Regions from separate parts of the Pseudomonas macauensis genome, predicted to be linked through region 1. Evidence: predicted binding sites of a transcription regulator. Region 1 holds the regulator's gene; the other holds the start of a gene.
What was found. The regulator sigma-54, encoded in region 1, starts transcription at its own class of promoters, with help from an activator protein. The targets are predictions, from matches to a motif close to ANTGGCATNNANNTTGCTNT.
Positions count from the first base shown of each region.

Region 2: a site for sigma-54 is predicted at 1,533-1,552, ahead of flgB (flagellar basal body rod protein FlgB). Genes of this name have one in related genera too.

Region 1 is NZ_CP138377.1:1,110,071-1,113,332, reverse strand. Features, by position in the region: gene lptA (lipopolysaccharide transport periplasmic protein LptA) at 1-116, shown strand, start outside; gene lptB (LPS export ABC transporter ATP-binding protein) at 116-841, shown strand; gene SD196_RS05180 (RNA polymerase factor sigma-54) at 1,083-2,582, shown strand; gene hpf (ribosome hibernation-promoting factor, HPF/YfiA family) at 2,661-2,969, shown strand; gene ptsN (PTS IIA-like nitrogen regulatory protein PtsN) at 2,979-3,262, shown strand, end outside.
Region 2 is NZ_CP138377.1:1,831,762-1,835,023, reverse strand. Features, by position in the region: gene flgD (flagellar hook assembly protein FlgD) at 1-620, opposite strand, end outside; gene flgC (flagellar basal body rod protein FlgC) at 637-1,080, opposite strand; gene flgB (flagellar basal body rod protein FlgB) at 1,086-1,493, opposite strand; gene cheR (protein-glutamate O-methyltransferase CheR) at 2,563-3,262, opposite strand, start outside.

The sequences.
Region 1 (3,262 bases):
ACACCCAGCGCCAGATCGTCAACGCAGGCCGCGCCACTGGCGCCCAGGTGACCACGCCACGCCCGCGTATCGACATGGTCATCCAGCCCAAGAAAAAGCAGGATCAAGCGCAGTAATGGCTACGCTCACCGCCCAGCACCTCGCCAAGAGCTACAAAAGCCGGCAAGTGGTCCGCGATGTCAGCATGAGCATCGACAGCGGACAGATCGTCGGCCTGCTCGGCCCCAACGGAGCGGGCAAGACCACCTGCTTCTACATGATCGTAGGCCTGGTCCGTGCCGACCAGGGTGTGGTCCGTATCGACAACCAGGACGTGACCCACCTGCCCATGCACGGCCGCGCCCGTGCCGGTATCGGCTACCTGCCGCAGGAAGCCTCGATCTTCCGCAAGCTATCGGTGGCCGACAACATCAGCGCGATCCTCGAAACCCGCAGCGACCTGGATCGCAGCGGCCGCCAGGAAGCCCTGGAGGGCCTGCTCGAGGAATTCCACATCCACCACATCCGCGACAACCTCGGCATGAGCCTGTCCGGTGGCGAGCGGCGTCGCGTGGAAATCGCCCGCGCCCTGGCCAGTTCGCCGAAGTTCATCCTGCTGGATGAACCCTTCGCCGGCGTCGACCCGATCTCCGTCGGCGACATCAAGCAGATCATCCATCACCTCAAGGCCAAGGGTATCGGTGTACTGATCACCGACCACAACGTCCGCGAGACGCTGGATATCTGCGAAACCGCCTACATCGTCAACGACGGTCAACTGATCGCCGAAGGCAGCGCCGAGACCATCCTCGCCAACGATCTGGTGAAGGAAGTCTATCTGGGTCACGAGTTCCGCCTCTGACCCAGCGGCCGCCCTCCAGGCGGCGCCTCGCCTCCCCCGCTAACGGCCCGGACCTGCATCCGGCGCCGCGTGTCGGGCCGCCTCGAAATCGCCCGATAATCAGGTTGTAACGAAAGGTCGACAGACCCTAGGCAAAGCGTCCAGACTCAGGCATATAATTTGCTTCCTCGCGGCGCCCCGGCGTCCGTAGTCGTGGATATGGCGCTTGCTGCGCCAGCGAACAAGGTGCCTAGTTCCAGCCATGAAACCATCGCTCGTCCTCAAGATGGGCCAGCAGCTGACGATGACTCCGCAGCTGCAACAGGCCATCCGACTGCTCCAGCTCTCCACGCTGGACCTGCAGCAGGAAATCCAGGAAGCCCTGGAGTCCAACCCCATGCTGGAGCGCCAGGAAGACGGCGAGGACTACGACAACAGCGACCCCATGGCCGATGGCGCCGAGTCCGCCCCCACCGCCAGCAGCAACACCCAGGACAACTATCAGGAAAGCACCACGCCCACTGCCGACAGCCTCGACGAGGACCAGTGGGCCGAGCGCATTCCCAGCGAGCTGCCGGTCGATACCGCCTGGGAAGACATCTACCAGACCAGCGCCAGCAGCCTGCCCGCCAGCGACGATGAGGAGTGGGACTTCACCGCCCGCACCTCCGCCGGTGAAAGCCTGCAGAGCCACCTGCTCTGGCAGCTCAACCTGGCCCCGATGTCCGACACCGACCGCCTGATCGGCCTGAGCATCATCGACGGCATCAACAACGACGGTTACCTCGAAGAATCCCTCGACGACATCCTCGCCTCCATCGATCCCGAACTGGGCGTGGAGATGGACGAAGTGGAAGTCGTCCTGCGCCGCGTGCAGCAGATGGAGCCCGCCGGCGTTGGCGCGCGCAACCTGCGCGAATGCCTGCTGCTGCAGCTGCGCCAGATGCCGGCCAACACCTACCTGCTGAACGAAGCCCAGAAGCTGGTCTCCGACCACCTCGACCTGCTCGGCAGCCGCGACTACAGCCAGCTGATGCGGCGCATGAAGCTCAAGGAAGACGAGCTGCGCGAAACCATCGAGCTGATCCAGTCGCTGCACCCGCGTCCCGGCTCGCAGATCGAGTCCGGCGAGGCCGAGTACGTGGTGCCGGATGTCATCGTCCGGAAGCATAACGAACGCTGGCTGGTGGAACTGAACCAGGAAGCGGTGCCGCGCCTGCGGGTCAATTCGCAGTACGCAGGCCTGGTGCGCCGCGCCGACTCCAGCGCCGACAACACCTTCATGCGCAACCAGCTGCAGGAAGCGCGCTGGTTCATCAAGAGCCTGCAGAGCCGCAACGAGACGCTGATGAAGGTGGCGACCCAGATCGTCGAGCACCAGCGTGGTTTCCTCGAATACGGCGAGGAAGCGATGAAGCCGCTGGTCCTGCACGACATCGCCGAAGCCGTGGGCATGCACGAGTCGACCATCTCGCGCGTCACCACGCAGAAATTCATGCACACCCCGCGTGGCATCTTCGAGCTGAAGTACTTCTTCTCCAGCCACGTCAGCACCTCCGAGGGCGGCGAATGCTCGTCCACCGCCATCCGCGCGATCATCAAGAAACTGGTCGCGGCGGAAAGTCCGAAAAAGCCATTGAGCGACAGCAAGATCGCTGGTTTACTGGAGGCACAGGGCATTCAAGTGGCACGTCGCACCGTCGCCAAGTACCGGGAGTCCTTAGGGATTGCTCCCTCCAGCGAACGCAAGCGACTGGTATGACGTTGATCCACGCCAAAGTGTTCCGGCGGCAGGCCACCTAACCTGCCACTTACACACGGGCAATAAGGAGAAAGCGGTATGCAAGTCAACATCAGTGGACATCAACTGGATGTGACCGACGCCCTGCGCGACTATGTCGGCGAAAAACTCGGACGACTGGAGCGCCACTTCGACAAGATCACCAATGTTCAGGTCATCATGGAGGTCGAGAAGCTAAAGCAGAAAATCGAAGCCACCCTGCACATCGCAGGTGGCGAAGTAGTGGCCTGTGCCGAACATGAAGACATGTATGCGGCCATCGACCTGCTCACTGACAAGCTCGACCGCCAACTGATCAAGCACAAGGAAAAATACCTCGAACGCCAGCAGGGAGTTGGTGTTCGTTAACCCCTCCCTATGATTCGACTTGAGCAAATCCTGACCCCCGGCCGTTCCCTGGTGAACGTGCCGGGCGGCAGCAAAAAACGCGTCCTTGAACAAATCGCAAACCTGGTAGCTCGCGAGCTGCCAGGTTTCGACGCGCAAGACATCTTTGAAAATCTGGTGGCCCGGGAACGCCTGGGCTCCACTGGTTTCGGCAATGGCATCGCCATTCCGCATTGCCGCCTTCCTGGCTGCAAGTCCCCCATCAGCGCCATCCTGCACCTGGACCATCCGGTTGACTTCGATGCCCTCGACGG
Region 2 (3,262 bases), 720 kb from region 1:
CCGTTCTGCCCGAGGGTCACGCTGTCGACGTTGGCCGGCAGGAAAGTGGTCAGGGCGTAGGTCTTGCCTTCGTAGTTGGTCTGCGCCTCGAACTTGTAGCGCCCCGGCGGCATGAGATTGCCGCTCGAATCCTTGCCGTCCCACATGAAGTTGACGTTGCCGGCGGTCTGCTGGCCCATCTCGACGCGGTTCACCAGGGTGCCCTTGTCGTCGTAGACGTTGACCCAGCTGTTGGCCGTGGAAACCGGCAGCGTGTAGGTGCCCTTGAAGGTCTCGGCGGTATCGACCATCGACTTGTCGGTCGGCACGATGACCTTGCGCCCTACCAGGGACGAGGCTTGCAGGGCCTGGGACGACTGGTAGTTGGAGAGCATGCTGTCCATGCTCGAGTTCAGCGACTGGATGCCTTCCACGGTGCTGAACTGCGCCAGCTGGGCAATGAATTCGCCGTTTTCCTGCGGCGACATCGGGTCCTGGTTGTTCATCTGCGCCACCAGCAACTTGAGGAACTCGTCCTTGCCAAGGTTGTTCTTGCCGGTGGTGCCGCTGCTCTCCTTCTTGACCGAGTACTGGTCCAGTACGGAGTTGGCGCCGTTGATGCTGCTGTTATCGATGCTCATCGTGCTTCCTCAGCGCTTACTGACCCAGGGTCAGGACCTTCTGCATCATCTGCTTGGCGGTGTTCATCATTTCCGCGTTGGTCTGGAACGCGCGGCTGGCGGAGATCATGTCGGCCATCTCTTCCACCACGTTGACGTTCGGGTAGTACACGTAGCCGTCCTTGTCGGCGGCCGGGTGATTGGGCTCGTAACGCGGGATCAACGATCTCTTGTCCTCGACCACGCCCAGCACCTGTACGCCGGAACCGGCATGGTCGGTGTCGCCGAACAGCGAACCCTGGTCGCCGCCCTGGGCCTGCTGGAACATGGTGGCGAACACCGGATGGCGGGCGCGGTAGGTCTGGTCGACGCTGGAAGAAACGGTCTCGGCGTTGGCGATGTTCGAGGCAGTGGTGTTCAGACGGGTGGTCTGGGCACTCATGCCGGTACCGGCGATGTTGAAGACACTGGCAAGCGACATGGCGATTACTCCCCGCGCAGGGCGTTCATCAGCCCTTTGAACTTGTTGTTGAGGAAGGTGAACGAGGCCTGGAACTGCACGGAGTTTTCCGCGTAGTTGGACTGCTCGATCTGCTCATCCACGGTGTTCTGGTCCATCGAGGGCTGGAACGGCGTGCGGTACTTGAGGGCATCCTCGCCCATGCCGAAGCCTTCGGCGGCGATGTGGTGCGCGTTGGTACGGGTAGCGTTGAAGGTGCCGTTCTTGAGCTTGTCGGACTGGGCGGCCAGCACCGAGGCGAAATCCAGGTCGCGCGCCTTGTAGTTCGGCGTGTCGGCGTTGGCCAGGTTGTTGGCCAGGACTTCAGCGCGCTGGGAGCGGAAGCTCAGTGCTTGCTGGTGGATGCCGAGGGCTTTGTCGAAGCTGATGCTCATGGTCGCGAACCTGTTTGCCGGTGTGGGCTTGCCAACACTTCAGCAAGGTGCGTGCCAGATTTATATATCCTTTTAATTCAATGGCTTGAGAGAAAATCGGGAGCGGCAAAGGGCGGCAAACAGCGGCAAGCGGCAACCGGTTTCCCTTGCCGCCGGGGATAAAGCGGCAAACTTGCCGCGCTCTTCCATCATTGCCGCTCCCGGTCGCTTTTCGTAGGAGCGGACTCCGTCCGCGATGCGTGGGGTTGGGCATTTCTGCGCCGCTTCGGCGTGTACTGAGAGATTTTGTTTCGCCCCCTCGGGCGAGTCCCTTTTGGGGCCCAAAAGGAACCAAAAGGCCTTGCCCCTGCATCCGGTTTTTCGCTTAGGCGAAAAATTCCCTCGCTCCATCGAAGTTTCAGGGGCCCGCGTCGACGGGCCATCCCTGGCCCGACGACGCTCTCGCGGCATCCATGCCGCTCAACCCCTGAAACTCCGATTCCACTCGGCCTCCTGAAGGGGCGCCCCGGTGTGCGCGGAGATTTTTCTGGAAACCGTTTTTCGTAGGAGCGGACTTTGTCCGCAAAGGCTCGCTATTGCCCTCGCGTCGAAGGATGAACACCTGTAGGGCGAATAACGCGCAGCGTTATCCGCCGTGATGGGTATCGCTTCGCTCCACGCCATACTACGAAGAGCAATCCAGCATGAAGCAGCCAAAGTCCCAGGCGCGCGCAGAGTCCCGTCAGGAGGCCGAGTGTAGGTATTGCGCAGAGGGGCGAGCGGCATGGATGCCGCGAGAGGCGTAAAGGGCCAGGGACGGCCCTTTACGCCGACCCTCGGAGCGATACCGGAAGGAGGGAAGTCTGAGCGAAGCGAAGACCCGGATGCCGGGACGAGACCTTTGCCTACTTTGGGGCATTTGCCAAAGTAGGTCGCCCGAGGGGGCGAAACAAAATCTCCCAACACACGCCGCTGCGGCGCAGAAACACCGAACAAGACGGCGTATAACGCATTAAACGTTATACGCCCGAAGAAGGGCCGGAACACCGCGAACAGAGAATGCCCTCAGTCCAGCAGCGGAAAAGACCAATTACTTGGCCTTGTAGATGATCCCCGGACTGCACTGAACCATCTGGTAATGATCCGGCAACGCATTGAGTGCCTCGGACGCGCCGAGGAACAGATAACCACCCGGTTTCAACGTCGCATGGATACGCAACAGGATGTCGCGCTTCACCTCGGCGGAGAAATAGATGAGCACGTTGCGGCAGAACACCATGTCGAACTTGCCGAGCGTGGCGTAGCTGTCCAGCAGGTTCAGTGCCCGGAACTCCACGCGGCTCTTGATCGCCGGCTTGACCGTCCAGCGTCCCGGCGTCTTCTGGTCGAAGTAGCGGACCAGGCGATCCTGCGACAGCCCACGGCCGATCGCCAGGCTGTCGTACTCGCCGGCCTTGCACGCGGTGAGCATGGAGCCGGACAGGTCAGTGGCGACGATCTGTACACCCGCCTTGAGCTGGCCGAGGTTGGTGCGCTCGAACTCGTCGATGGACATCGACAGCGAGTAAGGCTCCTGCCCCGAAGAACAGGCCGCCGACCAGATGCGCAAACGTTGTCCGGGCGATGCCTTGATCATCTCCGGCAGCACCCGGTTCTTCAGCACCTCGAAGGGATAGGTATCGCGAAACCACAGGGTTTCGTTGGTGGTCATCGCATCCACCACCTGCTCGCGCAGCTGGCTGCGGGCCTGGACCTTCTGTACCAGCTCGCCGAGGGACTTGATGCCCTGC